One region of the Chryseobacterium nakagawai genome, then DNA from elsewhere that is predicted to be linked to it. Evidence: riboswitches for the same ligand, from Rfam matches in the RefSeq annotation. Region 1 holds a riboswitch; each other region holds the start of a gene.
What was found. A riboswitch is a leader RNA that binds a small molecule or an ion and turns the genes downstream of it on or off. The one in region 1 is predicted to bind S-adenosylmethionine.

Region 1 (3,210 bases):
ATCACAGAAACATTGTTGATACTGTATATTTGAGATACTTTTCCTGATTTTCTTTCTGCTTCAAACTCATCAATAAGACAAGCTACTGCTTTTTCAGCATCGTTTTCGTGAACTAAAATAGAAATTCCGTTTTCTATAGCTTGCTGAGAGATTACTCCCACACTGATGCGCGCTAAAGTAAGCGCTTTAAAAATTCGTCCGTCAATTCCGATTTCCCCTAAGAAATCTACCCCTTCAAATTTGACAATTGATCTGTTCTTCAAAAATTTTATTTCTTTAGCATTTTTCATTACTTATAAAATGTTTTTTATGATATTATTTAATTGTTGATATTCCATTAGGAAGGCATCATGCCCGTGTATAGATTGGATCTCGTGATAAGAAATATTCTCCTTTTTCTTTTTCAGTTTCTCAAAACACATTCGGATTTCAGAAGCCGGGAAGAATAAATCTGTATCTACGGAGATCATGTGCATTCGTGCTTGTATATTCTCCAGAGCAGTTTCATCAGCATTGATATTCATCAATAAATGATTCATCAGCTTGTATGCTTGTAAACTAAACCTTTCGTTTAGCGCGTTACCATGATAAACCAGCCAGTCTTCTGATTCTAAGCATTGCTTTTCCTGATTGTATTTGTTTTGAAATCTGTCGTTAAGTGATTCCGGAGTTCTATAGCACAACATCGCATGGATTCTTGCTTTTTGTAATGGTTCTTCTTTATCATTCAATAAAAATTTCTGAACCAGACATTGTGCATGAAGCCAATCATGAGTTCTGTAGTCACAGGCAATGGGAATAAAAATTTCTGCCAGCTTTGGTTGTTTTGCTAACATTTCCCATGCAATTCCTCCTCCCAGGGAGCCACCAATAATGGTATATAAATTTTTGATATGTAGAGCTTCTAATCCTTTCAGAAAAATATTGCCTATATCTGAAGGCGTGAAGTCTTCATAGTCTTCAATTAAAAAATGATCGTAACCGTTTCCGGGGATATTGAAACACAGAACAGTGTACTTATTAGTATCAACGATCTGATTTTCGCCTACCAATTGTTTCCACCAGCCTTTTTCTCCGGATACATTTGAATTTCCGGTAAGGGCATGATTAATTAAAATGATTGGAGCTGTAAACAGATCTTTCCCGAAAAGCTCATAGCTCAACGAGATATCGTATTCCTTTTGGGAATGGGTTTGATACGAAAGATTAATATAGTTTAGTTCTGTTTTCAATTCTATTATATATTTTAATACAATTGAAAATGCCACAGGAAATGGCTGAAAAGAACTTCAGTAAGTTATCTGTCCAAAATAATTTTGGTAGAACGTAGCACCTTCTTTGCTTGCGCAAAGGGTTGCTAAGGTTTCATAGGGTCTAATCCCTCAACCTTTCTTGATAACATTTTCAATATTTGAATGAACGAATGGTGCAAAGGTAGTTCTTTTCTTTTAAAATCAAAAAAAAAATAATTTAATATTAAAAAAAGCCCTTAAATAGAAGTCTCTCAAGGGCATATTAATTATTCTTCAGATAAAATGAATTGGAATTATTTTTCAAAAAAACTACCTTCGTAAAGAAAAATGATGATATATGATCGCCGAAAAAGAAAGATTACAAGATACCAAATGGAAAAACTGGGGACCTTATGTAAGCAACCGGCAATGGGGAAATGTAAGAGAAGATTATAGCCCGGACGGAAATGCCTGGAACCATACCAATCATAATAATGCGGAAAGCTACGCCTACCGTTGGGGTGAAGAAGGTATTGCAGGAATTTCTGATGTAAAACAGCTGTTCTGCTTTGCGCTTTCGTTCTGGAATAAAAAAGATAAAATCGTTAAGGAACGTTTCTTTGGTCTGAGCAATCCTCAGGGAAACCACGGAGAAGACATCAAGGAAATTTTCTATTATCTGGATAATACCCCTACTCATAGTTATATGAAAATGGTTTACAAATATCCGATCAATGAATTCCCTTATGATGATCTTGTCACAGTAAACGGAAGGCGCAGCAAACAGGAGCCGGAATATGAGATCTTTGATACCGGAATTTTTGATAATGATGCCTATTTTGATATTTTCATTGAATATTGTAAAGCAGATCACAACGATATTCTGGTAAGGGTAACGATATGCAACCGAAGCCAACAAGATGCTCCAATAGTAGTAGCACCAACAGCCTGGTTTAGAAACAACTGGAAATGGGGTTATAATACCTATAAAGGAGAAATGAATGCCTCCGATGACGGAAGTATTACTATTGGGCACGACAGTATTTCCATCAAAAAGTTTTATTCAAGAAATGGAAATGCCCAAAGCGTATTCTGCGAAAATGAAACCAATACTCCAAAGCTGTATGGAGCACCACAGGCAGAAAATACTTATTTTAAAGATGGGATTAATGATTTTATCGTCCATCATAGTAATACCGTAAACCCTGAAAAAAGAGGTAGCAAAGCTTCTTTTTTAATTGACGAACTCATTGGAGCAGGGCAATCTCAGGTCTTTGAATTCAGACTATGTCCTGAGGAAAGTGATGAGCCTTTTGAAAATTTTGATAAAATCTTTGAGATCAGGCAATCTGAAACCGAAGAGTTTTATCATGAAATTCAGAATGATACCACCAATGAAGACGAAAGGAATGTGCAAAGACAAGCTTTTGCAGGACTTCTTTGGAATAAACAGTTTTATCACTATAATGTTGGAAAATGGCTGAAAGGAGATCCCAACTTTGAGGCGCCCAGAAACTTTAATCAGTATGTAAGAAATACGGAATGGAACCATCTTCACAATAAAGATATTATTTCGATGCCCGATAAATGGGAATATCCATGGTATGCAACCTGGGATTTGGCATTTCACTGTGTTCCTTTATCCATCATTGATGCTGAATTTGCCAAAGGGCAGCTATTACTCCTTACCAAAGAATGGTATATGCATCCTAACGGACAGCTGCCAGCCTATGAATGGAATATGAGCGATGTGAATCCACCTGTACATGCATGGTCTTGCTTCAGGGTTTTTAAAATTGATGAAAAAAACAATGGAAAACCCGATTTATTATTCCTTGAAAAAGTCTTCCAAAAACTTCTTCTGAATTTCACTTGGTGGGTGAACCGAAAGGATAAAAACGGGAAAAATATTTTTGGTGGCGGTTTTCTTGGACTGGATAATATCGGAGCCTTTGATCGAAATATGGTTTTAGAGGAT
Region 2 (3,210 bases), 140 kb from region 1:
TTTAATTTATCAATATGTAATTTTTAAATAATGGTATTTGATTTTAAAAACATTCATATAGGAGCGTGTATTAAGGAAAGATATGAGAGCTTGGGAATTTCAATGATTCGGGTTTGCAACTTTCTTAATATTACAGATGATGAAGTGTACGAAATGTTTATGCAAAAAAGTCTGGATACGGAAGTTCTGTTGAGATGGAGTAAGCTTTTAGAATATGATTTCTTTAGAATCTATACCCAGCATATCATCATATTTGCACCGCAAGCCAATATGGGATATAATACAGTTAGTCCCAAAAAGGATTCTTCTCTTCCGCAGTTTCGGAAGAATGTATATACTAAAGAAGTAATAGATTTTGTTTTGGAGCTTATCAGTACCGGACAGAAAACAAAACAACAGGTAATAGAGGAATACAAGATTCCTAAAACTACACTTTATAAATGGGCTAGTAAGTATGATAAATCTTAAATAGGTTTTTCATTTTGATAGTTAGAAAATAAATGGTTGGCTCATGCACTGAAATATTAAATTAAAAACATTGAATATATGATAGAACAAGGTCCTGATTATATAAGAATTTATACCGATATCATTGCCATGAAGCATCCTCAAAAGCTTGAAATATGTGCGCCTATTTTACAAAAAAAAAGATTGACGGCATTGGATGTTCTTAAGCTTAATGAAATTGTCTTCGGATTAGAAGGAATTGAAACAGAAAAATTTAATCAAAGACATAAGTCTTATGATAAGTCTGCTATTATAAAAATTTTAAATTTTCAAAAAGACCATGGATATAATAATACTCAAATGGCGAATCAATTTAAAATGAGTAGAAATACTTTAGCAAAGTGGAAAAAAAGTTTTGAATGTAATCAATAATTTTACATTTAAAACGGTTTTTAGGGATTTTAATTTAATGGTGCTTAGGCACCATTTTTTTGATATTATGAGATGGTTTTATCATTAAATACAATTTAATGATATTTATCATATTTATTAAAATGATAATTTATTTAAGGTCTTATAGTGGTGGGTATTAATAAAATATTATAATAAATTTTGAAAAATTATCATGAAAATTTTATAAGTCTACTTGTTTTGTAGACTAAAAGTTTATAGATTTGCAACCATATTTCGATCGGCTTATAAAGAAAGATGGAGGGAACTGACCCTACGAAGTCTTGACAACCTGCGTTATGTAAGGTGTTACATTCAGCCTTTAAAGGAAAAATAAGCATTTGGTTTATCGTATTTATCGATGCCCTTTGCTGTTTTTTCAGTAAAGGGCAAAATTTTAATATATGGTAAATAAAATTGATTATGATTAATAAAAATCTATTTAATTCTAAAATTTGGATTCCACCCGTTGCTGTATTTTTCTTAGGAATTGTAAGTGTAAGCGGGCAAAATTCCAAACCGAAAAAGGATACTCTTAAAGAAAAGGAAATTGATGAAGTGGTTGTGGTGGCTTACGGAAAAGCAAAAAGAAATAGCTACACCGGTTCCGTAGCAACAATTTCCAGTGATAAAATCAATAACAGACCTGTGACCAACATTACCAAAGCATTGGAAGGACAGGTTCCCGGAATTCAGGTTACCGGTGCATCAGGACAGCCTGGAGCTACTTCTACGATCAGGATCAGAGGGGTAGGTTCGGTTAGTGCTTCCAGTGAGCCTTTATACGTTGTGGATGGGATTCCTTTTGACGGAAACATCAATGCGATCAGTCCTAATGATATAGAATCCATCAGTGTTTTAAAAGATGCTACGGCAAGTGCTTTGTATGGTTCAAGAGGAGCGAACGGAATTATTATCATTACCACAAAATCCGGTAAAAAAGGAGAAGCCAGGGTAAACCTTAACATCAGCCAGGGGTTTTCAGGCAGAGCGGTAAAAGATTATGAGCAGGTCACTACGGATCAATATTTCCAATTGTATTGGGAGGCAATGAGAAACGGATACCAATCCGGTCAGATTTCTGCACAACAGGCAGCACAGATGGCAACAGACAATATTGTATCTGGTACCGGATTATCAATTAATCCTTATGGAGCTAATTATCCAAAACCAGTGGGAACAGACGGGAAATTATTACCGGGGGCGAGAGCTTTATGGAATGATGACTGGAGAGATGTTCTTCAAAGAGTTGCTTCCAGAAATCAGGTTGATCTAGACATCAGCGGGGGAAATGAAAAAAGTAATTATTTCTTTTCATTAGGTTATCTAGATGATAAAGGAATGGCTATTGAATCTGGGTTTAAAAGATACAGTACGAGATTAAAAATAAATTCTGAAGTTAAAAAATGGTTGAATGTTGGAGCGAACTTAAGTTACACGAACAGTATTCAGCAGGCTCCAAGTTCTTCAGATTCTAAGGCGAGTAATATTATTCAGGCGGCAAGGGCAATTCCGTCTTTTTATCCTTATTATGAAAGAAATCCGGATGGATCTTATGTAGTGGATGCGGAAGGGAACAAGATTTATGATTTTGGAAGATACAGACCTACTGCGGCACTTCAGAATCAAAATTTAGCGGCAAGTTTACCATTGGATAAAAATGAAAATAAGATCGATAATTTTTCAGGGAAAGGATTTATGGAGTTTACATTTCTTCCGGAGCTGAAGTTTAGAACAAGTTTTTCTGTTGATCTTGTTAGCTTTAATGAGCATTTTTATACCAATCCGCTTCTTGGACAAGGAAAGGAGACCGGAGGATCTGTAAGAAAAGCGAATAGCAGAACACTTTCCTATACGACCAGTAATATTCTGACTTATGATAAGAGGTTTGGAAAACATCATATTAATGTATTGGGAGGTCATGAATTTTATAAATATGATTACCAAATTATTTCCGGTAGCAGACAAGGTTTCTCATTACCCAACTACTATGAGCCTGATGCAGCCTCTCTGTTAGTGGATTTTGGAGGGAATAGTGATAAATTAAGCTTGTTGAGTTTCCTTGGAAAGGTGGAGTATGATTTTGATAATAAATATTTCTTATCTGCATCTACAAGAGCTGATAGTTCTTCAAGATTTTCAAAAGATAACAGATGGGGGACATTCTGGTCTGTAGGAGGTTCATGGAAACTTTCAAATGAAGAATTTATTAAAAATCTAAATTTCTTCAATCAGTTGACATTACGTGCAAGCTATGGAGGACAGGGGAATGATAAATTATTAAGGCCCAATGGACAGAGCCTTTATTATGCT
Region 3 (3,210 bases), 810 kb from region 1:
AACGGGATTGCTGTCATTCTTGATATTGCCTTTAATCATGCAACAGGGCGTTCTCCTTTGGTAAGACTCTGGAATATAGATCCGGATGGTGATGGTTACGGAGATGTGGGAGCTAATAATCCTTATTTCAATCAGGTTCCTAAACATTCATATAATGTGTTTAATGATTTTAACCATACCAGTCCTTCAACTCAATACTACGTTGAAAGGTGTCTTCAGCAGTGGTTAAAGGAGTATCGTATTGATGGGTTTCGTTGGGATTTGACAAAAGGCTTTACGCAAAACTGTTCTGAAAATGATGAAAACTGTACAAATGCTTATCAGCAGGATAGGGTAGATATTATGAAGAACTATGCAGACAGACAATGGGCACTGGATCCTAATTCTTATATGATATTTGAGCATTTGGGAACTGATGCAGAAGAACAGCAATGGGCCAATTACAGAGTGGCCGAAGGAAAAGGAGTAATGCTTTGGAATAAACAAACAGAGCCTTATAATCAAAATACGATGGGGTATAAAGATAATAGCAATTATGACCGCATGAATCACAATCTTCATGGTTTTACCGATATGCGTGCTGTGGGATATGGAGAAAGTCATGATGAAGAAAGGCTGATGTTTAAAAATCTCGCTTATGGAGCGATCAATGGAAGTTATAGTGTAAAGAATTTAAATACGGCTTTGGAAAGGATGAAAACATTTGGAGCTACCTTCTTTACCATTCCCGGTCCTAAGATGATCTGGCAGTTTGGAGAATTAGGCTACGAATTCAGCATCAACCGATGCACGGATGGTAGCATTAACAATGGATGCAGAACTGATGAAAAACCTGTAGCCTTCACATTAGGATATGATACCGATGCCAACAGAAAGGCAGTTTATGATACTTGGGCAAAGATTATTGATATCAGAAATACCAATCCGGTATTCAAATCAAAGACTTACACCATAGAGTCAAACAATCTTGCCAATGATCCTGATGGGCTTATCACAAGAATTTATGTATATGACAATACAATCAACGGAATGAAAAACGTAGTAGTTCTGGCAAATTATTCTACTGCTGTACAAAATGTTGTTCCTTATTTTCCTTATGCTGGCCAGTGGAAAAACCTGATGGATGATACAGTTTCAAACATCGCTTCAACAACAGCTCCTATCACTTTACAGGCCGGAGAATTCAGAATTTTTGGAAACTATGCCGGTGCTTTATCTACGTCTGATGTGAATGCTGCAAACAAGCTATCCCTTCAGATTGCTGATAACCCGATCAAAAATGGTGTTGCAAAATTAATATTTAATAAAGCCAGAAATGGAGAAATCATGATCTTCGATAGAAGTGGTAAAAAGTTGGATTCATTTAAGTTGAATAAAGAAAATGGGACTTATGAACTAAGAGTCAATTATCCGTCGGGAATGTATCTGGTTCATCTGAAATCAGAAAACGGAATGGCTATTGAAAAAATGATCGTGAAATAAATACAAAGGCAAATTGGCAATTCAGCGAATTTGCCTTTTTTCTTGGTAGTGATTATCCGCTTTTTGCATATTTGAAAAATTAGTCTACCTTTGCACTAGATTTATCAAGAAAGGTGGAGGGATTTGGCCCAATGAAACCTTAGCAACCTACACGATTCCAAAAGTGTAAAGGTGCTAATTCCAACCCGATGGGGAGATAAGTGAAGTCAATATTTCTTATACGAATTCCATTTCTTGAAGTCTTGTGTAGCTGCAGAATCATCTGCGGAAGAATATTATTAATTGGCAAGAACAAAGATGAAAAAATTAAGCACCGCTCTATTACTGCTAGGGACAATTTTAGTCGCTGCCCAGGAGGAGGAGGAAAAAGGAAAACAAATCGAAGACATTATCATCGTCGGAAACCGTAATGTTAAAAGAACAAAATTGGAGACGCCGGTTCCTGTAGATGTAATCAATATTGATAAAGTCCAAAGATCATCTCCACAAATGACGGCTCAGGACATTCTGAATTATGTGATCCCTTCATTTAATGCTGTAAGACAGTCTGCTTCTGATGGAACGGAGCATATTGATCCTGTAACACTAAGAGGAATGGGGCCGGATCAGGTGTTGGTATTGCTTAACGGGAAGAGAAGACATACGACTTCCCTGGTAAACTATCAGAATACGGTAGGAAATGGATCTGTAGGAACAGATTTAAGTACAATTCCTGTCATTGCTATTGAAAAAATTGAAGTGTTAAGAGACGGTGCAGCAGCACAATACGGTTCTGATGCCATTGCAGGAGTAATTAATATTATTCTAAAAAAGAATGCAGGCGCTTCAGCAAGTTTAACTTATGGATTAAGCGGAAGAAATGATGGTGATACTTACCAGGCCGGCGTTAATTATGGAACTTCTTTGGGTAAAGATGAAGGTTTTATCAATCTTTCATTGCAGCTAAGTCACAGAGGAAAAACAACGAGAACCCAAAATCACGATCTTGATATTTTCGGAAATAATTTTGCCTACGAATTTGCAGATAACCCAGATATTGCAAGACAAAATGATGATGATGAAATAAATAAAAGAGGATTAACAAGAGACTATTTTAATTTCCAGATCGGAGATGCCCAAATCAGACAAGGGCAATTGTTTTTCAATGCAGAATACCCTTTGAACGATAACTTTAAATTCTATTCCTTTGGTGGTTTCAGCATTAAAGAAGGAAAAGGGTATGGTTTCAGAAGACTTCCCAATGAAGATTTTAATATTGTTAAAGAAATATACCCTAACGGTTTTCAGGCAGTTCTGAATTCTCAGATCTACGATATTTCCTATGCTGTGGGTGCGAAATATAATGTTAATAATTGGCTGATAGACCTGAGTAATACCTTTGGGAGCAACACCTTCAATTATAACGTAAGCAATACCAATAATGCTTCTTTAGGTATAAAATCACCCACCCGATTTTATGCAGGAGCTCATAGTTTTCTACAAAATACCATTAATCTTGATGTTTCAAAAAAGATAAAGAACTTCAATATTGCATTCGGAGGAGAATTCAGGTTTGAACAATATCAGATCAAAGCAGGAGATGAAGCTTCTTATACCCAATATGATGAGAATGGAAATATTGCTACAAAAGATTCTAAAGTGATCGGGGCAGGAGGTTCACAATCCTTTATTGGTTTTTCAACAGATAATGCCTTAAAAAAAGACAGACATGCAACAGCGGTGTATGCT

Region 2: linked by a shared signal. The riboswitch ahead of EL260_RS02775 (SusC/RagA family TonB-linked outer membrane protein) and the one ahead of EL260_RS03460 (alpha/beta fold hydrolase) in region 1 are both predicted to bind S-adenosylmethionine.
Region 3: linked by a shared signal. The riboswitch ahead of EL260_RS25055 (TonB-dependent receptor plug domain-containing protein) and the one ahead of EL260_RS03460 (alpha/beta fold hydrolase) in region 1 are both predicted to bind S-adenosylmethionine.

What each region holds. Positions count from the first base shown of each region.
Region 1 is NZ_LR134386.1:752,140-755,349, reverse strand. Features, by position in the region: gene EL260_RS03465 (ACT domain-containing protein) at 1-290, opposite strand, end outside; gene EL260_RS03460 (alpha/beta fold hydrolase) at 294-1,232, opposite strand; SAM riboswitch class I at 1,295-1,402, opposite strand; gene EL260_RS03455 (MGH1-like glycoside hydrolase domain-containing protein) at 1,591-3,210, shown strand, end outside.
Region 2 is NZ_LR134386.1:610,666-613,875, forward strand. Features, by position in the region: gene EL260_RS02765 (transposase) at 31-468, shown strand; gene EL260_RS02770 (helix-turn-helix domain-containing protein) at 547-879, shown strand; SAM riboswitch class I at 1,141-1,237, shown strand; gene EL260_RS02775 (SusC/RagA family TonB-linked outer membrane protein) at 1,321-3,210, shown strand, end outside.
Region 3 is NZ_LR134386.1:5,540,089-5,543,298, reverse strand. Features, by position in the region: gene EL260_RS25060 (alpha-amylase family glycosyl hydrolase) at 1-1,482, shown strand, start outside; SAM riboswitch class I at 1,581-1,685, shown strand; gene EL260_RS25055 (TonB-dependent receptor plug domain-containing protein) at 1,780-3,210, shown strand, end outside.